4 regions of the Phyllobacterium zundukense genome follow, and region 2 is predicted to be linked to each of the others. Evidence: predicted binding sites of a transcription regulator. Region 2 holds the regulator's gene; each other region holds the start of a gene.
The links. Region 2 encodes LexA, which represses DNA repair genes until DNA is damaged. Its sites were predicted from a motif close to TGTTCNNNNTGTGTTCNG; they were not measured.
Positions count from the first base shown of each region.

Region 1: a site for LexA is predicted at 3,084-3,101, ahead of BLM14_RS16065 (DNA recombination protein RmuC). Genes of this name have one in related genera too.
Region 3: a site for LexA is predicted at 5,058-5,075, ahead of uvrA (excinuclease ABC subunit UvrA). Genes of this name have one in related genera too.
Region 4: a site for LexA is predicted at 2,747-2,764, ahead of ruvC (crossover junction endodeoxyribonuclease RuvC). Genes of this name have one in related genera too.

Region 1 covers NZ_CP017940.1:3,199,656-3,207,572, reverse strand. The annotation lists gene BLM14_RS16090 (hypothetical protein) at 1-321, shown strand, start outside; gene truA (tRNA pseudouridine(38-40) synthase TruA) at 273-1,058, opposite strand; gene BLM14_RS16080 (GNAT family N-acetyltransferase) at 1,058-1,555, opposite strand; gene fmt (methionyl-tRNA formyltransferase) at 1,552-2,481, opposite strand; gene def (peptide deformylase) at 2,492-3,022, opposite strand; gene BLM14_RS16065 (DNA recombination protein RmuC) at 3,136-4,374, shown strand; gene BLM14_RS16060 (hydantoinase/oxoprolinase N-terminal domain-containing protein) at 4,479-6,494, shown strand; gene BLM14_RS16055 (malate synthase G) at 6,602-7,917, shown strand, end outside.
Region 2 covers NZ_CP017940.1:1,695,392-1,703,308, forward strand. The annotation lists gene BLM14_RS08390 (ComEC/Rec2 family competence protein) at 1-1,599, shown strand, start outside; gene lexA (transcriptional repressor LexA) at 1,634-2,353, opposite strand; gene BLM14_RS08400 (substrate-binding domain-containing protein) at 2,533-3,564, opposite strand; gene BLM14_RS08405 (ABC transporter substrate-binding protein) at 4,005-5,267, shown strand; gene BLM14_RS08410 (carbohydrate ABC transporter permease) at 5,382-6,329, shown strand; gene BLM14_RS08415 (carbohydrate ABC transporter permease) at 6,329-7,159, shown strand; gene BLM14_RS08420 (ABC transporter ATP-binding protein) at 7,165-7,917, shown strand, end outside.
Region 3 covers NZ_CP017940.1:1,896,148-1,904,064, reverse strand. The annotation lists gene glnA (type I glutamate--ammonia ligase) at 1-442, opposite strand, end outside; gene BLM14_RS09485 (P-II family nitrogen regulator) at 514-852, opposite strand; gene BLM14_RS09480 (DUF72 domain-containing protein) at 1,103-1,909, opposite strand; gene uvrA (excinuclease ABC subunit UvrA) at 1,971-4,892, opposite strand; gene BLM14_RS09470 (single-stranded DNA-binding protein) at 5,338-5,868, shown strand; gene BLM14_RS09465 (YqaA family protein) at 5,919-6,353, shown strand; gene BLM14_RS09460 (DUF2000 family protein) at 6,359-6,766, opposite strand; gene BLM14_RS09455 (AraC family transcriptional regulator) at 6,803-7,672, shown strand; gene BLM14_RS09450 (NAD(P)/FAD-dependent oxidoreductase) at 7,740-7,917, shown strand, end outside.
Region 4 covers NZ_CP017940.1:320,728-328,644, forward strand. The annotation lists gene BLM14_RS01575 (acyl-CoA synthetase) at 1-790, shown strand, start outside; gene BLM14_RS01580 (RidA family protein) at 793-1,179, opposite strand; gene BLM14_RS01585 (Lrp/AsnC family transcriptional regulator) at 1,263-1,793, shown strand; gene rcdA (protease adaptor protein RcdA) at 2,174-2,707, shown strand; gene ruvC (crossover junction endodeoxyribonuclease RuvC) at 2,808-3,335, shown strand; gene ruvA (Holliday junction branch migration protein RuvA) at 3,332-3,949, shown strand; gene ruvB (Holliday junction branch migration DNA helicase RuvB) at 3,990-5,030, shown strand; gene BLM14_RS01610 (glycoside hydrolase family 5 protein) at 5,034-6,344, opposite strand; gene ybgC (tol-pal system-associated acyl-CoA thioesterase) at 6,343-6,825, shown strand; gene tolQ (protein TolQ) at 7,055-7,762, shown strand; gene tolR (protein TolR) at 7,808-7,917, shown strand, end outside.

The sequences.
Region 1 (7,917 bases), 1.5 Mb from region 2:
CAACTCGGCATAGCCAAGCGTTTCAGTCCTTATGTGGTCGCCAGCAATTGGGGAACAGCAATCGCCGCCTGGCTGATGGTGCCTGCGACGCTGGCGCGGGTCTTGCTGCCGAATTGGCCGGGCCTGGCCACCGGATTCGGCCTCCTGCTCTATGGGGCCATCATGTTCCTGACCTACCGGCTGACTCACGTAGCGCTGAAGAAATCGCATACTTACACAGCAGCGTTCTTTGTTGCCCTTGTTGCCGGATCGCTATTCCTGATGGTCCTGCTTCAGGGCGTGCTGGGCATCGCCCTGCCAGACCCTGTGGTGATCGGATAATCCACGCCAATGAGATACAGGCCGTAGGGCGGTGCGACGGGGCCGCAGGCCTTGCGATCGCGCGCGGCAAGCGCTGCCGTGACATCATCGGCGTCCCAGCGGCCGCAACCGACTTCATTAAGCGTTCCGGCAAAGGAACGGATCTGGTTGTGCAGGAAGGACCGGGCAGACGCTCTGATTTCGATGATTTCGCCATTACGCGAAACGCTTAAATGATCGAGTGTTTTGACCGGGCTTTTCGACTGGCACTGCGTTGCCCGGAACGTGGTGAAGTCATGCGTGCCGATGAGCCGCTGCGCCGCGTCGTGCATGGCGTCCGCGTCGAGCGGCTTCTTCACCCACCAGGCGCGATGCGCTTCCAGCGGGGCGGGAGGCCGGCGATTGATGATACGGTAGAGATAGTGCCGGCCCGTCGCCGAAAACCGCGCATCGAAATTGCCGCCGACCAGCTCGACATTGATGATGCCGACGGTTTCTCCGGCGATGACCAGATGTGCGTTCAGCGCTTCGCGCACCTTTGAACTGCTCCAGTCCTTCGTCAAATCCACGTGGGCGACCTGCGCAGTCGCGTGCACGCCGGAATCGGTGCGTCCTGCTGCGCCAAGAGAGATCGTTTCGCCGCAGAATTTGAAGATGGCCTGCTCGATGGCCGCCTGGACGGTGTGACCGTTTTCCTGCCGCTGCCAGCCCGCATAGGGAGTGCCGTCATACTCAATGGTCAGTTTGTAGCGCGGCACTAAAGCGCTCCAAAGGCTGGAGCATAGATCAGTGTCCCGGATGACGGCGCATCGCCAAAAGCATAGGCTTGGAGATAGTCGCCTTGATAAGGGCTCTCGAAACCCGCCGCCCTTTGGTGCTCGTAGCCGAAGCGCCCGTAATATTCAGGTTCGCCCAGGACAATCGACAGGGTCTCGCCAGCGGCAGCCAGGTGTTCATGCGCTATTCGCACCAGTTTGCTTCCAGCGCCCTTTCCCTGATGGGCAGGCGCAACCGCTAGTGGAGCAAGCGCAACGGCATCGAAATCCTCTGCTCCGGCCAGCTTCAGTCGCGAAAACAGGATGTGTCCGATGATGACCTTGTCGTTCAGGGCCACCAGTTCGAGCACGACATCATTGTCGTGCCGCAGGCGGCGAACGAGATTCGCTTCATCGGTTCCCGCGAAAGCCGTTACCAGGATGTCAGAAATGAACGGGTAATCGTCGGAATGCGCCGCACGGACGGTGATGCCATTCATGGCAGCCGCATCCCCTGCGCGATCTTGGCGCCGCGCTGGAATTCCTGCCCGTCCATGACCTTGCCGCCAGCACGCTGAAGCGAGCGCAGGCGCACTGCACCTTCACCGCAGGCGATACGCAAATCGTCGTCGAGCACCGTACCAGGTTCCCCAACACCGGTTGCCAGGATCGAGCGCAGCAGCTTCACACGTTCCAGATTTTCGCCGATTTCCATCTCGCACCAGGTTCCGGGGAACGGCGCGAGGCCACGAATTCGGTTGTGAACATCGATGGCGGGTAGCGTCCAGTCGATACGAGTCTCTACCTTGGTGATTTTCGAGGCATAGGTGACGCCTTCCTCGGCTTGCGGCGTCAGCGTCAGGCTGTCGCGCTCCAGCGCTGCCATCGCGCGCACCATCAGATCGGCGCCAGCCATGCTGAGCTGGTCATGCAGTTCGCCGGCGGTCATGTCGGCCGTGATCTTGATCTTTTCGGCCATGGCGACCGGACCGGTATCAAGACCCTCGTCCATTTTCATGATCATGATGCCGGTTTCGACATCGCCCGCCATGATCGCGCGCTGGATCGGTGCGGCGCCGCGCCAGCGCGGCAGTAGCGAAGCGTGCCCGTTATAGCAGCCAAGCCGTGTGCCCTCGAGAATTGCAGGAGGCAGAATCAGTCCATAGGCGACGACGACAGCGACATCGGCCTGGAGATCGCGAAATGCCTGCTGCTCGTCTTCGCCCTTGAGGCTCTTTGGCGTGCGCACCTCGATACCGAATTGTTCGGCGTTGCGCTGCACGGGCGAGGGCGTCAGTTCCAGCCCCCGGCGGCCTGCGGGACGTGGTGGCTGGCTATAGACGGCGACGATTTCGTGACCCTGGCCGATTAAGGCATTGAGGATGGGCACTGAAAAATCCGGCGTTCCCATGAAGATGATGCGCAAGCTCATCGGCTCACACCGCCAGCCGGCTCGGCGGACGGTCCTTGGCGAGTTTCTTGAATTTCTTGACCACCATCTCGCGCTTCAACCGCGATATGTGGTCGATGAAGAGAACGCCGTTGAGGTGATCGATCTCATGCTGCAGGCAGGTTGCAAGCAGTCCATCGGCCGCTACTTCCTGCTGTTTTCCTTCGATATCAAAATAGGACACGCGCACGGTCGCCGGACGCTCGACCTCCGCATAGTAGTCCGGAATCGAGAGGCAGCCTTCCTCGTAGATGTTACGGTCATCGCTAGAAGCCAATACCTGCGGATTGATGAAAATCTGAGGAGCTCTCGGCTCATCTTCCTTGGAAAGGTCGATCACCAGCATGCGCAATGGTTCGCCGACCTGAATGGCGGCAAGGCCGATGCCGGGCGCATCATACATGGTATCGAGCATATCGGTCGAAAACTTGCGCAAATCGGCGTCAAAGCGCTCCACAGGTTTTGAAACCTGGCGCAACAGCGGATCGGGAAGAATAACAAGCGGTTTGATAGACATGAGCATCACCTAATATCTCACCTTTGAGCCGTCAATCCGAGGTTAAAGTCATTTGTGAAAATGTTCTCGTTTTGATCTCACATTTGCGCTCCGAATCGGTTAGTCTGCGCATTATGGAGACGTCAATTTCGCTCGATCAAACGCTATTTCAGCTCGGCGCCAGCACCGTCTCTGTCGGCGCAGCCCTTCTTGCAGCCGCGGCAATCACCGCGCTCGTCGTGGTTTTCGCTGTCATCGCCGTGTGGCGTTCGGCACGCATGCGGCTCGTCGCCGAAATACAGGCCGAAGACCGGGCACGCGATGCGGAAGCGCGCATGGGCGAAATTCTGAAGAGCCAGTCGGAAATGCAAGGTCGCATGCAGACTATGGCCGAGCTGTTCGGCTCGCGCCAGGCCGAGCTCAATCAGTCGATCCGCGAACGGCTCGACGGAATGACCAGCCGTATCGGCCAGACGATGACCGAACAGACGCAGTCGACGCACGAAAACCTGGCGAAACTGCAGGAACGGCTGGCTGTCATCGACACCGCGCAGAACAATATCCAGGCACTCGCCGGACAGGTGGTGCAACTGCAGGCGATCCTTGCCAACAAGCAGACGCGCGGTGCCTTCGGTCAGGCGCGGATGGAGGCGATCGTCGCCGATGGCCTGCCGCAGGGCGCCTATGAGTTCCAGGCTACGCTTTCCAACGGCAGCCGCCCCGACTGTGTCGTGCGGATGCCGAACGGCGCCCCTAATCTCGTCATCGATGCAAAGTTCCCGCTGGAGGCGTGGAACGCCATTCGCGCGTCCGAAAGCCCGGAAGCCAAGAAAATGGCGCTCGCGCAGTTCCGCCGCGATGTGGAAATCCACATTCGCGATGTGGCGGAAAAATACCTGATCAATGGTGAAACCCAGGACACGGCATTTCTTTTCGTGCCGTCCGAATCGATCTTCGCCGAAATCCATGAGAATTTCGAGGGCGTGGTGCAGAAGGCGCATCGCTCGCGCATCGTCATCGTTTCGCCATCGCTGCTGATGCTGTCCATTCAAGTCATTCAGGCCGTGCTCAAGGATGTGCGTATGCGCGAACAGGCGCATCTGATCCAGGGCGAGGTCATCCGGCTGATGGAAGATGTGGGCCGCCTCGACGATCGGGTTCGCCGCCTGCAGACGCATTTCGGCCAGGCCAACAAGGATATCGACGACATCCTCGTCTCTTCCAGCAAGGTAACCAAGCGCGGCCAGAAGATCGAGGCTCTGGAATTTGCCGAGGCTCCGGTCGGCGATGTCGTAAAAGACGCAGATTCCGCCCGTACTGCTGCGTCAGCGACAGGCCAATTGCGCCTGCGCGTCGTCGATGGGGAAGATTGAGCCTGGTTGCTGGTCTAATGCGGCTGCGGCAGCAAATGGTCGGAATGGCGCTAGCCGCCGCGTCTGTCATGCGCTAACCCTGCCTGCAAATAGGGCAGGGCATCATGGCTGAATCCACAATTGAACAGGCGATCTTCCTCGGCATCGATACGGGCGGCACCTATACGGACGCAGTCCTGTGGTCCGAGCAACGCGGTGTCATCGCCAAGGCCAAGGCTCTCACCACCCGGCATGATCTGAGCGTCGGCATTTCGGGCGCGGTTGAGCGTATCGTTACGGAAGCATCCGTGCGTCCAGCAGACATCAGGCTTGTTTCGATGTCGACGACGCTTGCCACCAACGCGCTCGTGGAGGGGCACGGTGGTCGCATCGCGCTCGTCATGGTCGGTTTCTCCAAAGCCGATCTGGAAAAGGCCGATCTTGGAACCGCTCTGGGCTCGGACCCGGTGGTGTTCATTCCAGGCGGGCACGATGTCTATGGCCGCGCGCAGCCGTTCGATCCGGCAGCCTTGATCGAAGCCTTGCCACGCTTGCAGCAGGACGTCACCGGCTTTGCCGTTTGCGCCTATTTTGCCGTGCGCAATCCGGAGCATGAAATCGCTATCCGCGACCTCGTGCGCAAGGAAACCAGACTTCCTGTCACCTGCAGTCATGAATTATCGGCCAAGCTGAATGGCCCGCGCCGCGCCCTGACCACCGTGCTCAATGCCCGGCTCATTGCCATGATCGACCGGCTCGTGGCTGCAACGGAAGGCTTTCTCGACCGGCGCGGCATCCATGCGCCGCTGATGGTGGTGCGGGGCGATGGCGCGCTTGTCTCAGCGGCATTTGCCCGGCACCGGCCGATCGAGACGATACTCTCGGGACCGGCGGCTAGTCTTGTCGGTGCCAGACATATGACGGGCCTTGATAATGCGATCGTCTCGGATATTGGCGGCACGACGACCGACGTCGCGGTTCTGGACAAGGGCCGTCCGCGCCTCGATCCCAACGGTGCGACCGTCGGGGGCTTCCGCACCATGGTGGAAGCGGTGGCCATGCGCACCTTCGGCCTCGGCGGCGACTCGGAAGTATCGCTCGACGACAATGCCATGGCGCCAAGCATCAAGCTCGGACCGAGGCGGCTTGTGCCGCTGTCCCTGCTTGCAACCAATCATGGTGCGGCAGTCATCGATCATCTGGCGCGTCAGGTAAAAGCTGCCAATGCCGGGCGGCTCGACGGACGGTTTGCGCTTCTGACCGGCGTTCCGGCACAGATGGCATCAGGATTGAGCAAAGGCGAGGCTGAACTTTATGAACGCGTCACCGTCGAGCCACGGCCGCTTGACCGGCTGTTGAATTCTGTCTCGCAGGCGGCAACCATCAACCGGCTTGTGGCGCGGGGGCTGGTTCATCTTTCGGGCTTTACGCCGTCGGATGCCTGTCATGTACTTGGCCTACAGAACAACTGGAACGCGGAAGCGGCGCGCTACGGCGCCGTTCTCTATGCACGGCGCAAGGATGGCGCCGGACGCCCGCTCTGCGACACACCGGAGGAAGTTTCCCACCGTACCTTTGACGCGCTGATCCGGCGTTCATCCGAAGTGGTTCTCGAAACGGTCTTTGCCGAGGACGGGCTGGAAGGGCCGGAGACTGTGGCGAGCTCGCTGGTGCAACAGGCTCTTTCAGGCAAAAGCGGGATTGCCGGCGTTCGGCTCGATATAGACCGGCCAGTGATCGGACTGGGCGCGTCGGCGCCAGTCTATTATCCGGCAGTCGGCGACATGCTCGGCACCGAATGCATCGTTCCGGTCGATACCGATGTTGCCAATGCTTTGGGCGCGGTTGTCGGGCAGGTGCGTGTGTCGGTCGAGGCGCATATCAGCCAGCCCGTAGAGGGTTTGTTCCGTGTCATGGCAGGCGAGGTGGTCAGGGATTTCCAGATCGAAGAGGAATCGATCGCCTTTGCGGAAAGTGTCCTGAAGCAGCAGGCCGGGTTATTGGCGCTGGAGGCTGGAACCGACGAAGCCCAGATTACCATCGCCCGAGACATCAGTGCTGCAACCGTCGAAGATCAGCGCAAATTCATCGAGGCCGTGCTCATAGCCACCGCTTCGGGCAGACCGCGCATTGCACATTAGGTCATTCTTTCCATCAAGGCATAAATCCTGTTCACTATTGATGAATTGACGCGGAATGCTCCGATGTGTTCAAGGGTAGGATGACGAAAATCTTGAAGGAACCGATCATGGGCGAGCGTATCGAAATCAACGGGTTGCAGGTGGCGAAGAAGCTCCACGACTTTGTGGTCAACGAAGCTATTCCCGGAACCGGTATCGATGCCGCACAATTCTGGGCAGGATTTGCGCAGATTATTGATGATCTGGCGCCCAGGAATCGAGAATTGCTGCAAAAACGCGATGCTTTTCAGCAAAAGCTGGACGATTTTTACAGGGAGAAGCGCAACTCCGGCTATAGCCAGGAAGAATATGAAACCTTCCTGAGGGAGATCGGTTATCTGCTGCCCGAAGGCGGCGCATTTTCCGTATCCACCAGCAATGTCGATCCGGAAATCGCGGTGACTGCCGGCCCGCAGCTCGTTGTTCCGGTGATGAATGCCCGTTACGCGCTGAACGCCGCCAATGCCCGCTGGGGGTCACTCTATGATGCGCTCTACGGCACGGATGCCATTCCGGAAGAGGGCGGCGCTGAAAAGGGCAAGGCGTTCAATCCCGTGCGTGGCGCCAAGGTTATTGCCTGGGCCAAAGCATTTCTGGATGAAAGCGCGCCGCTCGATGGCGCGAGCTGGGCGGATGTTGCCGGTCTTGGTGTTGAAAATCAGAAACTCGTCCTGAGCGCCAACGGTAGATCGGTTGCACTCAAGGACGAAGGCCAGTTTGCGGGTTATCGCGGCGATGCCAAGGCTCCGACCGCAATCCTGCTGGTCAAGAATGGCCTGCATGTCGAGATTGTCGTCAACGCCGACCATCCGATCGGCAAGAGCGATCCTGCCCACATTGCCGATGTCATGCTGGAATCCGCTCTGACGACGATCCAGGATTGCGAGGACTCCGTTGCCGCGGTCGATGCCGAGGACAAAGTGGTTGTCTATCGCAACTGGCTCGGTCTGATGAACGGCGATCTCGAAGACACATTCGATAAGGGCGGCAAGACAGTCACGCGCAAGCTCAATGCCAACCGCGACTATACCGGCAAGGATGGCAAGCCACTGACAGTGCCTGGCCGTTCGCTGATGCTGGTGCGTAACGTGGGCCACCTGATGACCAATCCGGCCATTCTCGACAAGAACGGCAATGAGATACCGGAAGGCATCATGGATGCGGCGATCACCGCTTTGGCCTCCCTCCATGATATCGGGCCGGGCGGACGGCACATGAATTCGCGCGCCGGTTCCATGTATGTGGTGAAGCCGAAAATGCATGGTCCGGAAGAGGTCGCATTCGCCTCCGAGTTGTTCGGGCGTGTCGAGACATTGCTCGGTTTGCAACCCAATACGATCAAGATGGGTATCATGGACGAGGAACGCCGCACGACGGTGAACCT
Region 2 (7,917 bases):
AGGCAGCAGCTGACCCAACGCATACTGCGAAATATCAAAGGAGAGCCGGGCGACATCGCAGCCTCGCTGATCACAGGCCAGCGGGATGGCATTAGCGATGATACCAACAATGCCATGCGGTTGAGCGGCCTGTCGCACATCCTGTCGATCTCCGGCTTTCACATGGCTCTGGTGGCAGCGACGATAATGGGTTCGCTTCGCGCTATCCTGGCTTTCTTTCCAGGATTCACGGCACGTTACCCGGTCAAGAAACTCTCGGCGGTCATCGCATTGATTGGATCCGCTTTCTATTTGCTGCTCTCGGGTGCCGATGTTGCCGCACAGCGGAGCTTCGTCATGCTGGCTGTCATGCTTCTGGCCATGACCGTCGATCGGGCGGCGATTTCGATGCGCAATCTGGCCATTGCTGCACTCATAACCCTTGCGATCTCGCCGCACGAAATTCTCGGACCGAGTTTTCAGATGTCTTATTCGGCAACTGCCGCCCTTATCGCATTCTACAGCTGGTGGTCAAAACGGCAGGGTAAACACCAACCCAGAAAAAATACCCATCATCATCTGCTGCTGACACTACCGTCGAAAGCGGTAAACCATATCGGCGCGATCGCCATGACGTCGCTCGTTGCAGGGTCAGCAAGCTCGATCTTCGCCGCGTATCATTTCAACAATACTGCACCCTTCGGACTTGTCGGCAACGCACTTGCGCTTCCGCTCATCTCGGTGTTCGTCATGCCGTTTGCCGTGCTTGGTTTGCTCGCCATGCCATTCGATCTGGACTGGCTACCATTTGCTGTCATGGGCCGCGGTATTGAAGCTGTGATTGCCATCGCCAAGATGGTTGCCTCACGTTCGCCAAGCGGCAATCTCGGTTTGATGCCGCAGGCCTGTCTGATCTTTATGAGTCTCGGGCTAGTGACGTTGTTGTTGCCATCGACACGATTGCGCTTGTGCGGCCCGCCCACGTTGTTGGCCGCGGCAATACTCATGATTGCCGCGCAAGAACCTGGCATCATTATTTCAGAGGATGGAAGGCTGGTTGCGTTGCGAACTGCAGACAATAGATTAGCGATCAATCGGCCATCTGGAAGCGCGTTCACTTTAAACAACTGGCAACAGGGCTATGGGACAGATGATGTGGTCAAGCCGGTAAAAACCGGTGCACGTCTTGAAGAAACGCAATTCGAATGTGCAGACAGACTTTGCACCGCACGTGAGCAGGGCGGGCTGATAGTCGCCTATACCGATGACCCTGCCCAAAGGTCATCGGCCTGCACCGAGGGGGATATCGTCATTCTGGCTTTTGCAGGCACAGAGGCGGTTTGCAGCGACGATAATGTTCTGGTGATTACCAAGCGCGATCTCGCACTGCGAGGAACTGCCGAGATCATTCTGGAAGCGCCGAAGGATACAGACGATCCGTCGCTGCCGAATGTTGCCGAAGCAAAGGTTCTTCACCTTCAGCGGCTCCGCTCCGCCGGCATTGCTTACGCCGTTGGACCACCGGATCGGCCATGGAATTCATATCGGACACATTCACGCGCTGCCCGCGACCTTGATGAATACAAATCCAGCGACCGCGCGAAGACCATCGTGAAATAACAATTACGCTCGAAAGAGCAAGTGGACGCCGCCTTTAATAACGCCTTATCAACCCCACAAGTTTACCTTGAACTCGAACGCGGTCCGGTCCAAAAATGCGGGTTTCATAGGCGGGGTTCGCTGCTTCAAGTGCAATCGAGGCACCTTTGCGGCGGAAACGCTTCAGTGTAGCTTCTTCGTCGTCAACCAGAGCTACAACGATCTCACCCGGGTTGGCCGTATCGCTGCGCTTGATCACAACGGTATCGCCATCGAAAATCCCGGCGTCGATCATCGAGTCACCCTTGACCTCAAGAGCATAATGTTCGCCGCTACCGATCATGTCTGGCGGCAGGCCGATCATATGGGTCTGGTTCTGGATTGCCGAAATCGGCACACCAGCAGCGATGCGGCCCATAACTGGGATGCTGACAATGGTGGAAGCGCTTGAGTCATCCGCCGAGCGCGACTGAGGCCGGGGAGGAGCGATGTTTCGTCCAAGACTGCCCTCGATGACGCTTGGCGAGAATTTCCTTTGGGCGTTGAGACCGGGCGCAATGGAGTCCGGCAGGCGCAGGACTTCCAGCGCTCTTGCCCGATTTGCTAGCCGACGAATAAAGCCGCGTTCTTCCAGCGCAGTGATCAACCGGTGTATGCCGGACTTCGACGCCAGGTCCAATGCATCCTTCATCTCGTCGAATGATGGCGGGATGCCCGTCTCCTTCAAGCGCTCGTGAATGAAGAGCAAAAGTTCATGTTGTTTACGCGTTAGCATCGGCGATCCTTTAGCAGGGAATCGGAAAAACAAAACCAGAACAAACACTATCTGTTCCAGTTGTGTTCCACAAGGCTTAATATGTGGTGTACGTTGCGCGAACAGTGTGTGATTTTACCCAAATACCAGCATTTGGGGCCAAATTCGCCAAGAATGCGAATTAAAACTGGGAAATAGCTTTAGCGTTTACCTGGAATCACCGGTGGTCCACTCGATTGCCGCAGGATCAGTTCGACCGGCCAGACCTCATGGATGTTTTCCACGGGCTCGCCGTCCAGCACGCGCACCAGCATTTCGGCGATACGCGTGCCGGCGGAGCGGATCGACGAGCGCGTCGTCGTCATGGACGGCACCATATTGCTGGCATTGAGATAGGGAAACACGTCGTCATGGGCGATGATCGAGACTTCTTTGCCGAGTTCATAACCCTTCGACCGGATGGCGCGGAAAACGCCGAGTGCAGTCATCATGGAGCCGGCAATGATCGCGGTGGGATGCTGTGGAAGCGACAAGAGCCGTTGCGCCTCCCGAAAGCCGATCTCGTCGGAAAACCGCTCGTGGACGATGAAACGCGGATCAACTGGAATGCCCCGTTCCAGAAGTGCCTCACGATAGCCGAGTTCGCGGTGTTCGGAAAAAGTATGTCCCTTGAGGCCATCTATCATGGCGATATGCTTGTGGCCGAGATCAAGCAGGTGGGAAGCGGCCTGGCGGAATGCACCTGCATTGTCGATATCGAGCCAAGCATGCGGCGCCTCGATATTTGTTCGTCCATGCAGGACGAAAGGGAATTTCTCCTCGATCAGCATGGCAACCCGTTCATCCATGAGGGTGGGGCCTGTTATGATGATGGCATCCACCCGTTTGCTGGAAATAAGCCGCCTGTATGCCGAGATTTCATCATTATTGATGACCGGACTCATCAGGAGGTCCATTTCGTCCTGGGAAAGGCGTTCGGCCAAGCCAGAAAAGAATTCGCTCGTGTGCGGGCCAAAGCGCTCGCTTCGATCGTTCGGCATGAGAATGCCGATTGCGCCAACCCGCCCAATGGCGAGGCGGCGGGCATTAGCATTCGCGCTGTAGCCGAATTGCAGCGCTGCCTTGCTAACACGCTCACGAGTGGCCTTGTTGACCTCGGGATAGCCGTTCAGGGCGCGACTGACGGTCGTCTGTGACAAGCCCAGCTGTTCGGCCAGTTCCTTGAGTTTCATAGCAAGCGATCCACCAATGCGTTCATATGCAGGCTCCGGAACGAAAGCCTTTGCCAGATATGACTCCAAATAATAAACATAACCATAGCATAAATTCAAAGCGCTTTGAACTTTAGTATCAAAAGTGCGGCGGTCAGCGAATGCCACCTCATTCCACAGGTGCCATGATGCGCGTAATACCCCGTAAAGATCATCTTATAACGCATTGAAACAACGTTATTTTATCCCGCGATGCTTAATCGTGAGATCGGCTCCATTCCTTGTTGGTTGAAATTGTTGCTTGACAGTTCGAAATGCCTTTGCCATTTTTTATTCAAAGCGCTTTGAATTTCTGAATCCAATGAGATATCCAAAGCGCTTCAGGAGGAGTTTCTAAACCACAGGGTCGTAGTCGCCGTGTTGCGATGGGCCTGATTCCACGGGATTTTTGGGAGGAAATCATGAAAGCCAAATCATTTATTGCAGCCCTTTTGACCACCACTTTACTGGCTTCAGGGGCATTCGCCGCCAATCTGTCCATTGTATCCGGCGATACCGGCAACGGGCGGGAATTCCTGCGCAAGCAGCTCGATCGGTTCGAAAAGGAAACCGGCAACAAGGTCTCTATCGTTGCCATGCCTGCCAACAGCTCTGACAATTTCGGCCAGTACCGCCTTTGGCTCGCAGCGGGCAATACCGACATTGATGTCTATCGCACCGATGTGATCTGGGCGCCGCAACTGGCCGATCAGTTCCTTGATCTGAAGGCGGCGGCGAAAGATGTGATCGATCAGCACATTCCTTCAATTATTGAGAGTCAGACTGTGGATGGCAAGCTCGTCGCGCTGCCGATGTTCACGGATGCGCCAGCGCTCTACTACCGGAAGGATCTGCTCGAGAAGTACAAGAAGCCCGTTCCGAAAACCTGGGATGAAATGGCGGCGACCGCCAAGGAAATCCAGGATGCAGAGCGCACAGCCGGTAACAAGAGCATGTATGGCTACGTGTTTCAGGCCAATGCCTATGAGGGTCTGACGTGCAACGCGCTGGAGTGGGTGAAGTCTTCGGGCGGCGGTCAGATCGTCGAGGCCGACGGCACGATCTCGATCAACAATCCGGATGCGGCTGCCGCCATTGACCGTGCCAAAGGGTGGGTAGATACGATCTCGCCAAAAGGTGTGCTCGCTTACACGGAAGAGGAAGCCCGCGGTATCTGGCAGACCGGCAACTCTGTCTTCATGCGCAACTGGCCCTATGCCTATGCCCTTGGCGGCAGCAGTGACAGCGCGATAAAGGGCAAGTTTGATGTTGCGCCATTGCCAGTCGGGAAAGAAGGCCAAAACTCCGCCGCAACGCTTGGTGGCTGGAATCTGGCTGTTTCCAAATATTCCAAAGCGCCGGAGGAAGCCATCAAGCTCGCCTTGTTCCTTGGCTCGCCCGAGCAGCAAAAAGAGAGGGCGATCGAACTTGCGAGCATGCCGACAATCAAGGCGCTCTATGACGACAAGGATATTGCGGCTGCGCAACCGTTGATCCCCAACTGGAAGCCGGTTTTTGAAAGTTCCGTTCCGCGCCCGTCCGCGCCAACCAAGGTTAAATATAATGAAGTGTCCAACATGTTCTGGAGTGCGGTCCACGACACGTTGTCGGGCAATGGTACCGCCGCCGAGAATCTTGAACTTCTGGAAGCCAAGCTGACGGAACTTCAGGGAGGTAGCTGGTAGGCCCCTGCCAGCGAAGGGCACGGTGCGGATAGTGTTCAGAACCTCCCGGACACCATTCGCACCGCTTGCCTGGCCGACCAATCCTGAAACATGACTCCGGACAGGAACACGACCATGTCGTCTTATACCGCACGTTCAGAGCTTTTGCGGCAGCGCGCCCGGTCAGCGCGGCTGTTTCTCGTACCGATGATCGTAGCGCTCGCCATTGTCGCTGGCTGGCCATTGCTTCGGACGATCTATTTTTCCTTTACCGACGCCTCGCTGACCAATATGAGCGCGGCGAAATGGGTAGGACTGAAGAACTACCTGTCCTGGATTCAACTGAAAAGCGGCCGCACAATCTATTCGGGCCTGCTGGTTGACCCGACCTGGTGGAATGCGGTGTGGAACACCGTCCGTTTCAGCATCATCTCGGTCGCGCTGGAGGCCTTGTTCGGCATGATCGTTGCCCTCGTGCTCAATGCCGAGTTCAAGGGCAGGGGCATCGTTCGCGCGGCGATCCTGATTCCCTGGGCCATCCCGACCATTGTTTCCGCCAGGTTGTGGGGGTGGATGCTGAACGACCAGTTCGGCATATTGAATGATCTCTTCATGCGGTTGGGTCTTATCAGTCAGCCCATAGCATGGACGGCCAGTGCCGATACGGCCATGACGGCAGTGCTGATTGTCGATGTGTGGAAGACGACGCCTTTCATGGCGCTCCTGATCCTTGCCGGCCTGCAGATGGTTCCAAAAGACATTTACGAGGCGGCGCATATTGATGGCGTTCATCCGGTCAGGCAATTCTTCCGCATAACCCTGCCGCTGATCAAGCCGGCGTTGATGGTTGCGATCATCTTCCGCCTGCTCGATGCCATGCGTATCTTCGACCTGATCTATGTGCTGACACCCAACAGCTCGCAGACGAAGACCATGTCGGTACTGGCGCGTGAGAATCTGATCGAGTTCGACAAATTCGCCTACGGCTCAGCTCAATCAACGTTGCTGTTCCTTGTTATTGCCTTGATGACTGTTCTGGCGATCTGGCTCGGCCGCGTGCGCCTGGATGGAGGAGACCGCTGATGATCTGGAACCTCACCAAGAGCACTGCCTTTTACGCGCTCGTTGTCCTGATTGTCGTTCTGGCGGTATTTCCGTTCTACTACGCAATCATCACCAGTTTCAAATCCGGCAGTGCGCTCTTCGCCGTTGAATATTGGCCCACGTCGTTCTCCCTGGAGAATTACGTTTCGGTCATCAATGCCGGCAGTTTTACCCGCAATCTGCTCAACTCCGTTATTGTGTCGAGCCTGGTGGTCTTGCTGGCATTGTTGATTGCGATCACCGCATCCTTTGCTCTGGCACGCGTACGGTTCCGCGGCCGTTCCTTGCTGCTGCTGACAATTCTGTCTGTTTCCATGTTTCCCCAGATCGCAGTGCTGGCAGGGCTGTTCGAGGTGGTCCGCTTCCTCGGCCTCTACAACACACTGTGGAGCCTCGTCTTTTCCTACACGATTTTCACGCTGCCTTTCACCGTGTGGGTGCTGACCACCTTCATGCGGGATCTGCCAATCGAGATCGAGGAGGCGGCGATCGTGGATGGCGCAACGCCGTGGGTTATTATCACCAAGGTGTTCTTGCCGCTGATGTGGCCGGCGATGGTGACGACCGGATTGCTCGCTTTCATCGCGGCATGGAACGAGTTCCTGTTTGCACTTACCTTTACGTCTTCGACCGAAACGCGAACGGTGCCGGTCACCATCGCGCTCCTGTCGGGAGCAAGCTCGCATGAAATCCCATGGGGAACCATCATGGCTGCGTCCGTCATCGTCACGGTACCGCTCGTTGTTCTCGTCCTGATTTTCCAACGCAAGATCATCTCTGGCCTCACCGCCGGCGGCGTCAAGGGGTAACTCAAATGACAGCAATTCATCTCAACAATGTCCGCAAATCCTTCGGTACGTTCGATGTGATCAAGGGCGTCGACCTTGAAATCAGTCCAAGCGAGTTCATGGTTTTCGTCGGCCCTTCCGGCTGCGGAAAATCTACACTTTTACGCCTGATTGCTGGGCTTGAGGACATCACGGCTGGCACGCTCGCCTTCGACGACAAGGTGGTCAATAGCCTGACGCCGTCGCAGCGCGGGATCGCCATGGTGTTTCAGTCCTACGCGCTCTATCCGCATATGACGGTTTTCGACAACATGGCTTTCGGTCTGAAACTCGCCAAGGGCGATGCCGGTGAGATCAAACGGCGGGTGCATGAGGCGGCGGAAATGCTGCAGATAACGGCCTATCTGGATCGCTTGCCAAAACAGCTTTCCGGTGGCCAGCGGCAGCGTGTGGCCATTGGCCGGGCTATTGTCCGCGATCCGAAAGTGTTTCTTTTCGACGAGCCGCTGTCCAATCTCGATGCTGCGTTGCGCGTACAGACGCGGCTGGAGATCGCCAAGCTCCACGCGAAAATGCATGAAACGACGATGATCTATGTGACGCATGACCAGGTCGAGGCGATGACGCTGGCAGATCGCATCTGTGTGTTGCGCGATGGTATCGTTGAGCAGGTCGGTACCCCGCTGGAGCTTTATGAAAAGCCGCAATCGCTCTTCGTCGCCGGCTTTATCGGCTCGCCAAAGATGAATTTCCTGACTGAGAAACACGCCGACACGTAC
Region 3 (7,917 bases), 200 kb from region 2:
TGTACGGATCGGCCTTGTACTTGACGTCATCGAAGACGAAGAATTCAGCTTCAGGGCCGACGAAAATGGTGTCACCGATGCCTTCTGCCTTCATGTAGGCTTCGGCTTTCTTGGCGGTGCCGCGCGGATCGCGATTGTAGGATTCACCGGAAATCGGATCGAGAATGTCGCAAAGGATGACCATGGTCGACTGGGCAAAGAAAGGATCCATGTGAACGGTGTCCGTGTCTGGCATGAGAACCATGTCGGACTCGTTGATGGCCTTCCAGCCGGCAATGGAGGAGCCGTCGAACATGACACCATCGGCAAACATGTCTTCATCGACTTCAGCAATGTCCATCGTCACGTGCTGCAGCTTCCCCTTGGGATCGGTGAAGCGGAGGTCAAGGAACTTTACGTCGTTGTCCTTGATCTGTTTCAGAATATCTTTGGCGGTCGTCATGTCATTTTTCCTTATTCAGCGACGATGATTGTTGTTGCCGGCGCGAACGCACCTGCAGGTGGGTGTCGGGATCAGATGGCGTCGATGCCGGACTCACCGGTCCGGATGCGTACAACTTCTTCGATGTTGGAGACAAAGATCTTTCCGTCGCCGATACGGCCGGTCTGTGCGGCCTTGCGGATCGCCTCGATAGCGGCCTCGACGGATTCATCGCCCAAAACGATCTCGACTTTCACCTTCGGCAGGAAGTCGACGACATATTCGGCGCCGCGATACAATTCGGTATGACCTTTTTGACGGCCAAAACCCTTGGCCTCCGTAACCGTGATACCCTGAAGCCCGACTTCCTGCAGTGCCTCTTTCACCTCATCCAGCTTGAATGGTTTGATGATGGCTTCAATTTTCTTCATCAGAGAACAATCTCCCTATGCGTAGAAACGGACCTCTTGCCCGCTTGCCAAACAAAAAGCAGGAAGCATGCCAACTAGCCCCTTACGGACAAATAATTCCAGGAATGAGTTTTTAACCTGCCGGGCAGGCAGTTTCCGAAACCATGGTCGTTTAGTCGGCCGCAAAATGCCACCGAATCTTGGATTGCGCGATGAAAGAATATGCATATTGCATAATAAATAGGCATTACACACCCACGCCAGGGCCGAATTACTTTGCAACACGCCGCTTTAATGCCTGTGCTGCCTGCGGAGCGCGCACTTTGCCTTCGTGGATGAAATAGACGAAAACATCGCGGGGGCGCTTCTCCGGGCGGTGATCGGGAGCTGCCAGAGGCAAATCGTCCGGTACATCCCCCTGTGCCCAAACTTTGGCGCGGCGTGCCCATTTGTCGAGCGCCTCGGCGGGATAGGCGGTTTCGATGGCATCGTCGCCCTTCTGCAGCCGAGCATAGACGAAATCGGCGGTAATATCGGCAATTTCAGGATATTCGAAATGCTCGGCATATACCACCGCCACATCTTTCTTGCGCGCCAGGGCGATGAAATCCGGATCGATGAAGGAGGGATTGCGGACCTCAATGGCATGGCGCAGCGGCAGGCCGGCTTCCTTCTTTGGCAGGAGATCGAGAAAAGCGCCGAAATCATCCACGTCAAATTTTTTCGTCGGGGCGAACTGCCAGATCAGCGGGCCAAGCCTGTCGCCAAGCTCGGCGACGCCCGACTTGATGAAATATTCCATTGATTCACCGGCTTCGGCAAGAACCCGGCGGTTGGTGACAAAACGGTTGCCCTTGACCGAGAAAATAAAACCATTCGGGACCTGCGAGGCCCATTTGGCAAAAGTCGCCGGCTTCTGGGTACCGTAATAGGTGCTGTTGATCTCGATCGTCTGCAGGTGCTGGCCGGCATATTCGAGCTCTTTTGTCTTGGAGAGACCTTTCGGATAGAACGTGCCGCGCCACGGCTCGAAAATCCAGCCGCCAATGCCTGTCCTAATGGTTCCGCTGTCGCTCATTCCGGTTCTCCTCCCTCCGATACCAGCTTGTAAGAACCCGCCACAGGGGCGGGTTTCCAGATCATTCTGCTGCAGCCTGCGTCTTGTGTCCTGGACGCCGGCGCAGAAGCTCCTTGAGGAACTGGCCCGTATAGGAACGGTCGACCTCGACGATGTCTTCGGGCCGGCCGACAGCGACAATCTCGCCGCCGCCATCGCCGCCATGCGGTCCAAGGTCGATGACCCAGTCGGCGGTCTTGATGACTTCGAGATTGTGCTCGATCACCACCACGGTGTTGCCCTGATCTACCAGCTCGTGCAGCACCTCGAGCAGTTTCGCTACGTCGTGGAAGTGCAGGCCGGTGGTCGGCTCATCGAGGATATAGAGTGTGCGGCCGGTGGCCTTGCGCGATAATTCCTTGGCGAGCTTGATACGCTGGGCTTCACCACCGGAGAGGGTATTGGCCTGTTGGCCGACGTGGATATAACCGAGACCGACCTTGGCCAGCGTCTGCAGTTTGTCCCGCACGGCCGGGACGGCTGCGAAGAACTCCGCACCTTCCTCCACAGTCATGTCGAGCACATCGGCGATCGATTTGCCCTTGAACAGCACTTCCAGCGTCTCGCGATTGTAGCGCTTGCCATGGCAGACGTCGCAGGTGACATAGACATCCGGCAGGAAGTGCATCTCGATCTTGATCACGCCGTCGCCCTGGCAGGCTTCGCAGCGTCCACCCTTGACGTTGAATGAGAAGCGGCCTGGCTGATAGCCACGCGCCTTCGCCTCGGGGAGACCGGCAAACCAGTCGCGGATCGGTGTGAAGGCACCCGTATAGGTTGCTGGATTGGAGCGCGGTGTGCGGCCGATTGGCGACTGGTCGATATCGATGACCTTGTCGAGAAATTCCAGCCCGTCGATGCGGTCATGGTCTGCAGGATGTTCGCGCGACCCCATGATGCGGCGTGAGGCAGCCTTGAACAGCGTTTCGATCAGGAATGTCGATTTGCCGCCGCCGGAAACGCCGGTCACAGCGGTGAAGGTGCCGAGCGGAATCTCGGCTGACACATTCTTCAGATTGTTGCCCCGCGCACCGACAATCTTGATGCGCTTCTTGGTTGTTTTCCGTCGTTCCGACGGCACCGGGACCGCGATAGCGCCTGACAGATATTTGCCGGTCAGCGATTTCGGACTGGCCATGATATCGGCGGGTGATCCTTGCGCGATGATCTCGCCGCCATGAATGCCTGCGGCCGGACCGATATCGACGACATAATCGGCGGTGAGGATCGCGTCCTCGTCATGCTCGACGACGATGACCGTATTGCCGAGATCGCGCAGGTGACGCAGGGTCTTCAGCAGTTGCTCATTGTCACGCTGATGCAGGCCGATGGATGGCTCGTCGAGCACATAGAGCACGCCTGTCAGGCCAGACCCGATCTGCGAGGCGAGGCGGATGCGCTGGCTTTCGCCGCCGGACAGGGTTCCGGAATTGCGCGACAGCGCGAGATAGTCGAGACCGACATCATTGAGGAATCGCAGGCGTTCGCGAATTTCCTTGAGGATACGCGCGGCAATCTCGGTCTGCTTCTCGTTGAACGTCTTGTCAATTTCGCGGAACCAGGCGTCGGCATGGCGAATGGACTTTTCAGTGATCTGGCCGATATGCAGGCCACCGATCTTGACCGCCAGCGCCTCCGGCTTCAGCCGGTAGCCATTGCAGGCCGGGCAGGGTGTGCCGGACATGAAGCGCTCGATTTCCTCGCGCGACCAGGCGGAGTCAGTTTCCTTCCAGCGCCGTTCCAGATTGGGAATGACGCCTTCGAACGGCTTTGTGGTGCGGTAGGAACGCAGGCCGTCATCGTAGGCGAACTGTACCTCCCGGCTGCCGGTGCCATAGAGAATGGCGTTCTGCGCTTCCTCATTCAGGTCGCGCCAGCGGTCGCCAAGCTTGAAGCCATAGGCAGCGCCAAGAGCATCCAGCGTCTGATTGTAATAGGGCGAGCTCGATTTGGCCCATGGGGCGATTGCGCCATTCTTCAGAGTGAGGCTCTCGTCTGGAACGATCATCGTCGGATCGATCGCCTTCTGCGTGCCGAGACCATCGCAGGTCGGGCAAGCGCCGAAGGGGTTATTGAACGAGAACAGACGCGGTTCGATCTCGGAAATCGTGAAGCCCGAAACCGGGCAGGCGAACTTTTCCGAGAACATCAGCCGCTCATGCGTCTCGTTCTTGGATTTGTTAGCGGATTCGCTGGCTGTCTCGTCTGCCGGCAGCGGCTTGTCGGTGAATTCCGCGACGGCGATGCCATCGGCCAGCTTGAGACAAGTCTCGAGACTGTCCGCCAGACGCGCGGCTATATCGGACCGCACGACGATACGGTCGACCACCACGTCGATATCGTGCTTGTACTTCTTGTCGAGCGCCGGAACATCGGCAATCTCATAAAAAATGCCATCGACCTTCACGCGCTGGAAGCCGCGCTTCTGCAGGTCGGCAAGTTCCTTGCGGTATTCGCCTTTCCGGCCGCGGACGATCGGCGCCAGGATGAAAAGCCGGGTGCCTTCCTCCAGCGCGAGAACGCGATCGACCATCTGGCTGACAGTCTGGCTTTCGATCGGCAGGCCGGTTGCCGGGGAATAGGGTATGCCAACACGCGCATAGAGCAGGCGCAGATAGTCATAAATTTCGGTGACGGTGCCGACCGTCGACCGGGGATTGCGACTGGTTGTCTTCTGCTCAATGGAAATTGCCGGAGAGAGGCCATCGATCTGGTCGACGTCAGGCTTTTGCATCATCTCGAGAAACTGCCGCGCATAGGCGGACAGGCTCTCGACATAGCGCCTTTGCCCTTCGGCATAGATCGTATCGAACGCGAGTGACGACTTGCCGGATCCCGAAAGGCCGGTCATGACAATCAGCTTGTCACGGGGCAGATCGAGATCGATGTTCTTCAAATTATGTTCGCGGGCACCGCGAATGGAAATGTATTTCTGATCGCTCATGACTCTTTAGCCTTTGAGAGGGCATGCCGTTAGGACGGAGGAATTGCGCTTTGATGAGAAGCTTTCCCTCTATCTAGTACGTTTCGGGTATTTTACGAGGCCAAACCGTGGGAGGCCAACCATTTTGAATCACCATAGCCATGTTGACATTGTTAGAGCAAGTGATAGAACAAAAAAAGAACAAAATGTGCAAGCCATACTGACACGGTGTGAAAGCAGCCTCGTTTGGCGATTGACTGCAAAAACCAGATGCCATGCGGCTGGCGGAAGCATCGCGTACAGTGAAAGTCTCCTGACAAATCTGGCAGGAGCGTTTGGATTGACCTTCGATGTCGATGTGAAGCGAGCAGTATATTGTGGATAGGCAGCAGACAATTGCCCGCCACACGCATGGCTTCTATATGATGGCGCAAATTTTAAAAACGGAATTTATGGAGTTCAAATCATGGCAGGCAGTGTCAACAAGGTCATTTTGGTCGGAAATCTTGGCGCTGACCCGGAAGTCCGGCGGCTGGGTTCAGGCGATCCGGTCGTCAATCTTCGTATCGCGACCTCGGAAAGCTGGCGCGACAAGAACAGCGGCGAGCGCAAGGAAAAGACCGAATGGCATAGCGTTGTCATCTTCAACGACAATCTGGCCAAGGTTGCCGAGCAATATTTGAAGAAGGGCATGAAGGTTTATCTCGAAGGTGCACTGCAGACCCGCAAGTGGCAGGACCAGACGGGCAATGACCGCTATTCGACAGAAGTTGTGTTGCAGAAGTTCCGCGGCGAATTGCAGATGCTCGATTCACGCGGCGAGGGTGCCGGAGCCGGTGGAGGCCGTTCGTTCGACAACAATTCCAGCCGCGGCCAGGTTTCCGATAACGACTATGGTTCGGATTTCGGCCGTTCCAGCGCTTCGTCAAGCAGTTCGTCCAGTGCTAGCGGCGGCGGGAATTTCTCACGCGATCTCGACGATGAAATCCCGTTCTGAGATTTGAACGTACATAGACCCCAGACGAATAATGCAAACGCCCAGTCATGATTGGTGATCTGGGCGTTTATGCCGGGCTGTTCACGGTCGCCTTCATCGCCGCGACCATCCTGCCGATGCAGTCCGAAGCCGCGCTTGCTGGCCTCCTTCTTGGCAATTCCTATTCACCAGCAATGCTCATTGCTGTGGCCAGTACAGGCAATGTGCTCGGTTCGGTGGTCAACTGGCTGCTAGGCCGGGGCATCGAAAGGTTTCGCGACCGCAAATGGTTTCCGGCCAATCAGGCACAGCTCGATCGCGCTGCGTCCTGGTACCATCGCTACGGCAAATGGACGCTACTGTTGAGCTGGATGCCAATCATAGGCGATCCGCTGACCGTAATTGCCGGCGTGCTGCGGGAACCCTTACTCAGTTTCATCATCCTTGTGGCGATAGCCAAAACGGCGCGCTATCTCGCGATTCTGGCTCTCACCACGGGCTTTTAGGCGGCTCACGGATGCATCTTTGCGCCTTTGGTGACCTTGTCGACCACCTTCTTGTCCGCCCGCAAGGCAATGCCGACGACTTTTGCATCATCGGGAGAAAACTGGGCAAAGACAGCGCGGTTTGCTGCATCATGGCCAGTCGAAAACATTTCCTCTATGTAGAGGCAGGATTTGATATCCCGCTCGAGCGAACGGCGATGAATGCTTGAAATCGTTGCCTGATCGGCCGCCAATACTATTACGGGCTGGATTGATAAAGGGTTGTAGATGTTGCCGGCACGATCGCGGTAGGGTTCGCCGATCACCTCCGGTGACTGGGCAACAATGCCGCTGGTCAGAAAGGCCGTCACATTCAGCGCCTGCCAGGATGCAAGGTCGTTTCGCAGCACGATTGCAATTTTGGTATCGAACATCGATATAGTTCTCCATGGTCATGAAGAGTTGAGCTTATGCTGGACGTTTTAGGCGAAGAGGCTGCACACAGTCTTGGACGTTTGTGCGAACGTCCCCGGCAAGACGCCATCCTGTCGGCGCCGTCCAATCCGGGCCTTGAACGTATAGAAGCGCGCTTTGCCGGTGATGGCTACGACCTGCACCGGCATGATACCTATGCGATCGGCATGACGTTGCATGGTGTCCAGACGTTCTGGTACCGCGGCCAGCGGCGCTATAGCCTGCCTGGCAATATCATCGTGCTCCATCCGGACGAGATCCATGACGGCGGGGCAGGAACGGATGACGGCCTGCGCTATCGTATGCTTTATCTGGAACCGGCACTGGCTCTTCAATCGCTGGGAAGTCGTGCGGGTTCGCTGCCATTCGTCGACGATCCCGTTTTCGCTGACCCATCCATCGCGGCTACCTTGTCTGCCGCTCTCGGTAATCTTGACGAGGAACTGGATGAGCTGCTGGTTGACGATGTCGTATCTCAACTGACGCAAGGGCTGGCCAGGCATGCGCACCAAAACGTCAAGTCGCTGGGCGCACCAGCGCTGCGGCAGACCGAACTTGCCCGCGATTATCTCGAAGAACATGCCTTGCGTCTTGTCAGGTCAGATGAGCTTGAGGCGGTAAGTGGCCTTGATCGTTACACTTTGTCCCGGCACTTTCGGGCGCTGTATGCGACGAGCCCGCACCGATTCCTGCTGATGCGCCGCCTGCAGCGGGCACGGGAGATGATCAAGGCAGGCGAGCCGCTTGCCGGGATTGCGGTTGCGACGGGGTTTACCGACCAGAGCCATCTCAACCGGCAATTCAAGAAAGCCTTCGGCATGACGCCGGGACGCTGGGCAGCTCTGATCGGCGCCAGTCCCGGTTGAGACCGCAATTGTCGGGCTACGCGCTGTCTGTTAGACAGGCCTTTGGTTTGTGCATCGGAGCCTTGTCATGACGGAAATCCAGCCATCTGCCAGCACCCGGCATCGCCTTGTGATCGTCGGCGGAGGCTTCGGCGGGCTGGAGGCGGTCCATAACCTGCGCAATGCCGATATGGACATCACGCTTATCGACCAGCGCAACCATCATCTGTTCCAACCCTTGCTCTACCAAGTGGCAACCTCGACAC
Region 4 (7,917 bases), 1.4 Mb from region 2:
GTCGACGCTGATCAATGCGGCCGAGAGCGACAAACGCGCGTTTCCGCAGACGGTGACGTTCAATACGGCCGCCGCGCCGCCGCCAGAATCGATTCTGGCCGGCATGGCAAATGCCGGGTTTGCCGTCACCCATCTTTATGGTCTTACCGAGACCTACGGACCAGCTGTCGTCAATGAGTGGCAGGATGAATGGGACGCGCTTGAAACGTCTTCGCGCACGGCCAAGAAGGCGCGCCAGGGTGTGCGTTATGCCGCGCTGGAGGATCTTGCGGTTCTCGATCCCGAAACCATGGCGCCTGTACCGGCCGACGGTGAAACAATCGGCGAGGTGATGTTCCGCGGCAATATCGTCATGAAGGGTTACCTCAAGAACCGCCAAGCCAGCGACGAGGCATTCGCCGGCGGATGGTTTCACTCCGGCGACCTCGGGGTGATGCATCCGGACGGCTATATCCAGCTCAAGGATCGGTCGAAGGACATCATTATTTCAGGCGGCGAGAACATTTCGTCCATTGAAGTCGAGGATGCGCTCTACAAGTTCCCGGCTGTCAGTGCCTGCGCCGTTGTTGCGCGTCCGGATGACAAATGGGGGGAAACGCCACTCGCATTCGTCGAACTGAAGTCGGGGCATCAAGCCAGCGAAGAAGAACTTATCGCCCATTGCCGCACGCTGCTGGCGCGGTTCAAATGCCCCCGGCATGTGCTGTTCGAGCCGATACCGAAGACATCGACTGGTAAGATCCAGAAGTTCGAATTACGCAAACGCGCCAAGTTACTTTCTGGCGGATAGGTTTAAGCCGCAGCAATAATTTCAAGCTCGACTAGCCATTCGGCGGACAGGGTTTGAACGACAATGGCCGTGGTCGGAACAATATTTCCCTGCAGCGCCGCAACACGAGCGTTCTGGTTCTCCGTCGCAAAGGCTGCGTCACGCAAATAGCTTGTCACCCTGACGATATTGGCGACCGTCATTCCGGCCGAGGCGAGGATCGTGCGGATGTTCGCCCAGACCAGCTCCAACTGCTCTGCAACGTTTCTTCCGGCTGCTCCGGTTGCGTCGAGGCCCATCGTGCCGCTGAGATAGACGATTCGCTCCGGCCTGCTGATTTCCAAAGCGTGAACGTAATCTGGCGTTGCGGCATAAATTCCGTCGACCGGGTTGTGTGTGATACGCTTCATCGCTTTTCTCGCTCTTAACAAAATTTCCTTCTGCATTACATTGTTATTGCCGAATGAAATTTTGCACCAAGGAAAACTGCACCGTGAACGAGGAAACGAACGGCGTTCGGAGCAAGCGGCCAGCCAATGCCACGCTCGATGGCTTCGACCGAAAGATATTAGGGGCGCTCGTCGAGGAGGCCGGCTTAAGTTATGCGAGAATCGGTGAGAGGGTAGGGCTTTCGGCGCCGGCTGTGTTTGAGCGGGTCAAGCGCTTGCGCAGCGCCGGAGTAATAGGTTCGGTTAGCGCGCGTCTCGATGGCGAATCGGTGGGCAAACCGCTTCTCGCCTTTGTACATGTAGACACGACAGGCTGGGGCAAGAGTGAGCGGCTGATGCGCATGCGCGAATTCCCGGAGGTGGAGGAAATGCACTCGGTGGCTGGCGATACCGGGATGATCCTCAAGGTGCGCACGCAGGGCCCGCAAGCACTGGAGCACCTGCTCTTGCAGCTTTATGTGATCCCCGGCGTCACCGCCTCACGCAGCTACGTCGTCCTATCCACCTATCTCGACCGCCCGGTCCAGGCCGATGTCACGCTGGACTGGCCAAAGCACCCGTTGCCTGAGGAATGAAGGCAGAGCTGGACCAACGCGAGAGCAGTCTCTTTAACTTGATTGTTGGTGTTAACCAGTTGTTAAGCATTACAATCTATAAATTGATCATCCAGTTTTCTGGATTCTTACCAAGTGGTTTGGCCACTTTGTTTGACGCCTCCCTGTTAGACTCCTGAGAGCCGCCCCGTTTTGCGGCTCTTTTTTTATGTTCATATCTTTCCGTCGACCCTGCCGTTAACCCTTTATTAAGGATAAACTTGCGCTCATGTGAGGATGCAGGCAGGTTGCTGGGGAATACTGCCCGCCGACTGTTGTGGTGCCACGCTTGCTGTTCCAGTAAGGGAGCACTGCTTTGGCAAAATTGCGGATCGTGGCAGCGCATTTAGGTAACAGGGCATATGATGGCTGAACAGGAATTCCACGTGGACAACACGATAAGGCTCGCAGAGCGTATGGTCCGCTCGGAGAGCTTCAATCATCTTTACGATGAAGGCATGAGCCTCGTGGAAGAAGCCGCATCCTATCTCGATGGCGAGGGCCGAGAGGAGGCGCGGCGGTTGTCGCGTATCGCCGCAACGCTCTATGCAGCCGAGTCGATGCGGTTGACAACGCGTCTGATGCAGGTGGCGTCCTGGCTGCTCCTGCAGCGCGCATCACGAAGCGGCGAGATGACGCTGGAGCAGGTGCTTTCCGAGAAAGCCAAGGTGCGCCTCGATACGGATTCAGCGCCTGAAACCGTAACGGGCTGGGATGAGATTCCGCTTTCCTATTGCGATATTGTGCACCGTTCCTTGCGCTTGCAGGCTCGCGTCCGGCAGATGGACGATGAGATCTACAATGAAGGTGTCGGCGCCGAGCAGCGACGGATGCTCTCGGCCAATCCGGTTTCGGATCAGATCACCCTTCTTGCGACGGCATTCAGCCATCGCTGATACCGTTTCTTTGTAAATCCTGCATATAACGCATATATTTGTTTCTCTTTTGTTCACCTTTCTGCTGTCAACATGTGTGACACATGGATAAGGTCACGGCATGAAAGAAGCGATTCGAATCATCGGTATTGATCCCGGCCTCAGGCGGACCGGGTGGGGCATCATCGAGACGCTCGGCAACTCCTTGCGCTTCGTGGCGGCCGGTACAATCCTTTCCGACGCCAAACTCGATCTCGCTTCACGCCTTTGTCAATTGCATAACGGTCTGGCGGCGGTGATCCACCAGTTGGTGCCGCATGAGTCCGCTGTTGAACATACGTTCGTTAACAAGGACGCGACCGCAACGCTGAAACTCGGCCAGGCGCGTGGCATTGCCTTGCTCGTCCCGGCACTTGCCGGATTGCATGTCGCCGAATACGCGCCAAATGCGGTCAAAAAGGCGGTTATCGGCGTCGGGCATGGCGAGAAGCAGCAAATCCACATGATGGTGAAGGTGCTGATGCCGAAGGCGACGTTCGATACGGACGATGCTGCCGATGCACTGGCGGTTGCCATCTGTCACGCGCATCATCGGCAAAGCGCGATCGGGCGCATCGCGATCGAGCAGAAACTGGCGGCACTCGGATGATTGGAAAACTCAAAGGTACTGTTGACGAAATCGGCGAGGATCATGTGATCGTCGATGTGCATGGTGTTGGCTATGTCGTCTATTGTTCGGCACGGTCCCTATCAAACATGCCTGGACCGGGCGAAGCCGTGGTGCTGCTCATCGAAACCTATGTACGCGAGGATATGATCCGGCTTTTCGGCTTCGGCACTGCGCTGGAACGTGAATGGTTCCGTCTGTTGCAGAGCGTACAGGGCATCGGCGCCAAGGTGGCATTGAGTGTGCTCGGCACGCTGACGCCATCTGATCTCGCCAATGCCATTGCTTTGCGCGATATCGCCATGGTGAGCCGTGCGCCGGGTGTCGGCAAACGGGTCGCCGAGCGTATCGTTACGGAACTCAAGAACAAAGCGCCCGCCTTTGCTGGTGAAGGAATGGGCACCATCGGGCTCAAGCAGGAGCTCGGTGAAGGCGTTGCACCCGCGCCTGTTACAGATGCGGTGTCGGCTCTGACCAATCTTGGCTATTCACGCGATCAGGCAGCCAACGCAATTGCCGCTGCATTGAAGAATGCCGGCGAGGGCGCCGACTCCACGAAGCTTATCCGGCTGGGTCTGAAGGAATTGTCGCGCTAATGCGGTTGTTTGAAGAGGCGCATTGTGCGAGGACAGGCGCATGAGCGATGCAAGCCGCCTGATTACACCCGACAAGCGCGGCGAGGATTTCGATACCTCGCTGCGTCCGCAAACACTTGCCGATTTCGTCGGTCAGGCTGCAGCGCGCGCCAATCTCAAAGTCTTCATCGAGGCAGCCAAGTCACGCGGCGAAGCTCTCGACCATGTGCTGTTCGTTGGTCCGCCCGGTCTCGGCAAGACCACGCTGGCGCAGATCATGGCCAAGGAACTTGGCGTCAATTTCCGCTCGACCTCGGGACCTGTGATCGCCAGAGCAGGCGACCTGGCGGCACTTTTGACCAATCTCGAAGAGAACGACGTCCTGTTCATCGATGAAATCCACCGCCTCAATCCGGCTGTCGAGGAAATTCTCTATCCGGCGATGGAGGACTACCAGCTCGACCTGATCATTGGCGAAGGCCCTGCCGCGCGTTCAGTGAAGATCGATCTCGCCAAGTTCACCCTCGTTGCCGCCACGACGCGGCTCGGGCTCTTGACCACGCCATTGCGGGACCGTTTCGGTATTCCAGTCCGGCTCAATTTTTATACTGTAGAAGAACTGGAACACATCGTACGGCGCGGTGCACGGATCATGGGCATCGGCATGACCGATGATGGTGCGCTGGAAGTTGCACGCCGCGCCCGCGGAACCCCGCGCATTGCCGGGCGGCTGTTGCGCCGGGTACGGGATTTTGCCGTTGTCGATGGCAAGGACAAGATCGATCGTGAGACCGCCGACGCAGCGCTGCTGCGTCTCGAAGTTGATTCGCTTGGGCTAGACCAGCTTGACCGGCGTTACCTCTCGATGATCGCACATAATTTCGGCGGCGGACCGGTGGGGATCGAGACGATCGCTGCTGGTCTTTCCGAACCGCGTGATGCGATCGAGGATATTATCGAACCCTACCTCATCCAGCAGGGTTTTATCCAGCGGACGCCGCGCGGACGTGTTCTGACGGCGAATGCCTGGAAACATCTGGGTCTGAACGCACCGGCGGAGATTATCCAGCAGCAGATCAACCTGTTTCAGGAAGACGATTGAAGTTCACTGAGGTTTCAACCCCAGACCTTTGAGAATAACCGGATCGAGTACACGCTTGTCGTCATCAAGGGTGATTCCAAAGGCGCCACCCCACGACCAGACCGACCAGGGGAAGCCACGCTTTTCCGCGGCACCGGTCATGTCTTTCAAATAGGCGGCACGCCAGGTTGAAGGCATGCGAAATTCCTTCCGGTACTCCTGGCGGATCATGCCGAACTCACCGAGAAATATGCGCTCGGGCGGGATCTCATACTCCTTGCCCCAAGCCTCCGCTTTGTCGAATGGTTCATTCAGCATTGTTAGAACCTGTTCGTAGCTCATTACCCCGCCCGCCATCTCGTTGAACCCGGTCAATAATTCCTCGCGCCGCTCCTCCGGCGCTTTCGCCTCGATTGTCTGCCGCACAGCTGCAAGTCGCTCCTCGAAGGCTTTCTCGCCCATCAGATCCGGCGGATAAGGCAAGCCTTCGACATAACTCATCGAGTCGCCCGTCCAGTCAGCGCCCTGATGGGTGAGGACGTAGGGTTCATAGGAGTGGAATGTCCAGATGACATTGTCGTCGGCAATGCGTTCCGGGTCGATCTTTTCAAGTCCATGAGCGCTGGACCAGCAGCCCCCGGACAAGATCAGTGTATGGTTAGGTATCGCCTTGCGTGCCACCGAATGAAGCTGTTCCAGCATGGAAGGCCATTTGGGAAAGAGGGTGGGATCACAATCAACGACAGGCTCGTTGAACGGTTCAAACGCGGTGGTTGCGGGATCTGTACGGGCCAGCGCCTGGCCCAGACGTCTCACCACATCCAGATAGCGGGAGAAAAGGTCCTTGTCGGCCAGGACCTGGTTCGTGCCGACCTTGCGCACATCGCTTGGAATCGAATGAAGATCAACGATCACCTTGAGCCCGGCCTCATGCAACATATCGACCGATCTGAGTGTTTCGGCAATCAGCCGGGTGACGCGTTTGTCGGAGGCGTCTTCAAGAAATATAGCGGGGTCGATCGGCATGCGGACAAAATCAAAGCCGGCCTTTCTTATATCCTGCAGATTGTCGGCGCTGACGCCCTGACGCCACTCGGGAAAATTGGCGAGTACCGCTTCCTCATCCCAGCGCTCGGGGCCGGGCCATGTGGTCCAAAGATCGAGACTAAGGCCATGTTTCATCGTGAAGGTCGTGGCCGAAGCCGTCACGGGGCCAGCCATCAGACAGGAGAAACAGAGAAGTGCGCGCAATGAGGGCAGAATCAATTCTTTCGCGTCCTTCTGGTCGTGGCTCTGGACAAAATGCCCGCCAAGCCTGCAAAAGGGAAGGACCATGAGCGAAAACAACTCTCAATCAACTATCGCAACCGGACTGGCTGGCGAATTGACGGATGTCGGGCACCGTCTGCTGGCGCGGGTCTATTACGCCGACACGGATTTCTCCGGTATTGTCTATCACGCCCGCTACCTGGAATTTCTCGAGCGCGGACGCACGGATTATTTGCGCCTGCTTGGTGTACACCATTCGGAGCTTGCGGACGGCAAACTCGGCGAAAGTATTGTCTGGGTCGTGCGGCGCATGGAGATCGACTTCAAATCAGCAGCGCGGATCGACGACATATTGACGGTGGAGACCCGCACGGCCGAAATTTCCGGGGCACGGGTGAAAATGGCGCAGGCCATCAAGCGCGGGGATGATCTACTCATCTCAGCTACCGTCGAGGCAGCCATGGTCAATGACGCCGGCCGCCCGCGAAGGTTTCCGGCAGAGTGGATCAAGCTTTTTAAGCCGCAATCGCAGGATCAGACAATTTAAAACAACTCCAACGCCTGAATCATAACTGATCCTTAACCATAACAAACCATGAATAAGGGCGTTCAAACGAGGTGTTTTTGGTTAACGCCTTCGTTTTACCAAAATTAACCGTGAGAAGCCGCAGTGTGGTTACTGGAAAAGATCCGGTTTCAAAACGTGGCTCATCTGGAATGAGAGACGATTGCGCCCCGGTCGACATGCCGGGTTTTCGGATTCGAGGGTAGTGGATATGGAAAATTTAGCGGTTGCCGTCCAGACATCGGACATGTCCTTGTGGGGATTGTTCTGGCAAGCCGGATTTGTCGTCAAACTGGTCATGGTGGGATTGCTCGGTGCATCGATCTGGACCTGGGCAATCATCATCGACAAGATACTCGGATTCGGCCGGGCTAAGCGAGCGTTTGACCGCTTTGAACAAATCTTCTGGTCTGGACAGTCACTCGAAGAGCTCTACCGCAATCTTGGCGACAAGCGCACCACTGGCATGGGCTCCATTTTCATCGCAGCGATGCGGGAATGGAAGAAGTCATTCGAGAAAGGTGCCCGCTCGCCGATCGCATTGCAGATGCGTATCGACAAGGCGATGGATGTGGCGCTGGCACGCGAAAGCGATTATCTCGCCGCACGCCTGACCTTCCTTGCGACCATTGGCTCCGCTGGGCCTTTCATTGGTCTGTTCGGGACAGTCATTGGTATCATGACCTCGTTCATGGGTATTGCGGGTTCGAAATCAACCAGTCTTGCTGTCGTCGCACCGGGTATCGCAGAAGCGCTCCTGGCAACAGCCATCGGCCTTGTCGCCGCTATTCCCGCCGTCATTGCCTACAACAAGCTTTCCAGCGACGCCGGCAAGCTGACTGCGCGCATGGAAGGTTTTGCCGATGAGTTCTCCGCCATACTCTCGCGGCAAATCGATGAGAAGCTGCCGCGCAGCTGAGTAACCGTGTGAATAACCGATACAATAGTTGCGAGATTTAATGCCATGGGCATGTCGATAGGAAACAATGGTTCTTCAGGCGGACGCCGACGGCGCGGACGTTCCAGCAAGGGCGTGATGAGCGAAATCAACGTCACGCCGCTGGTCGACGTCAT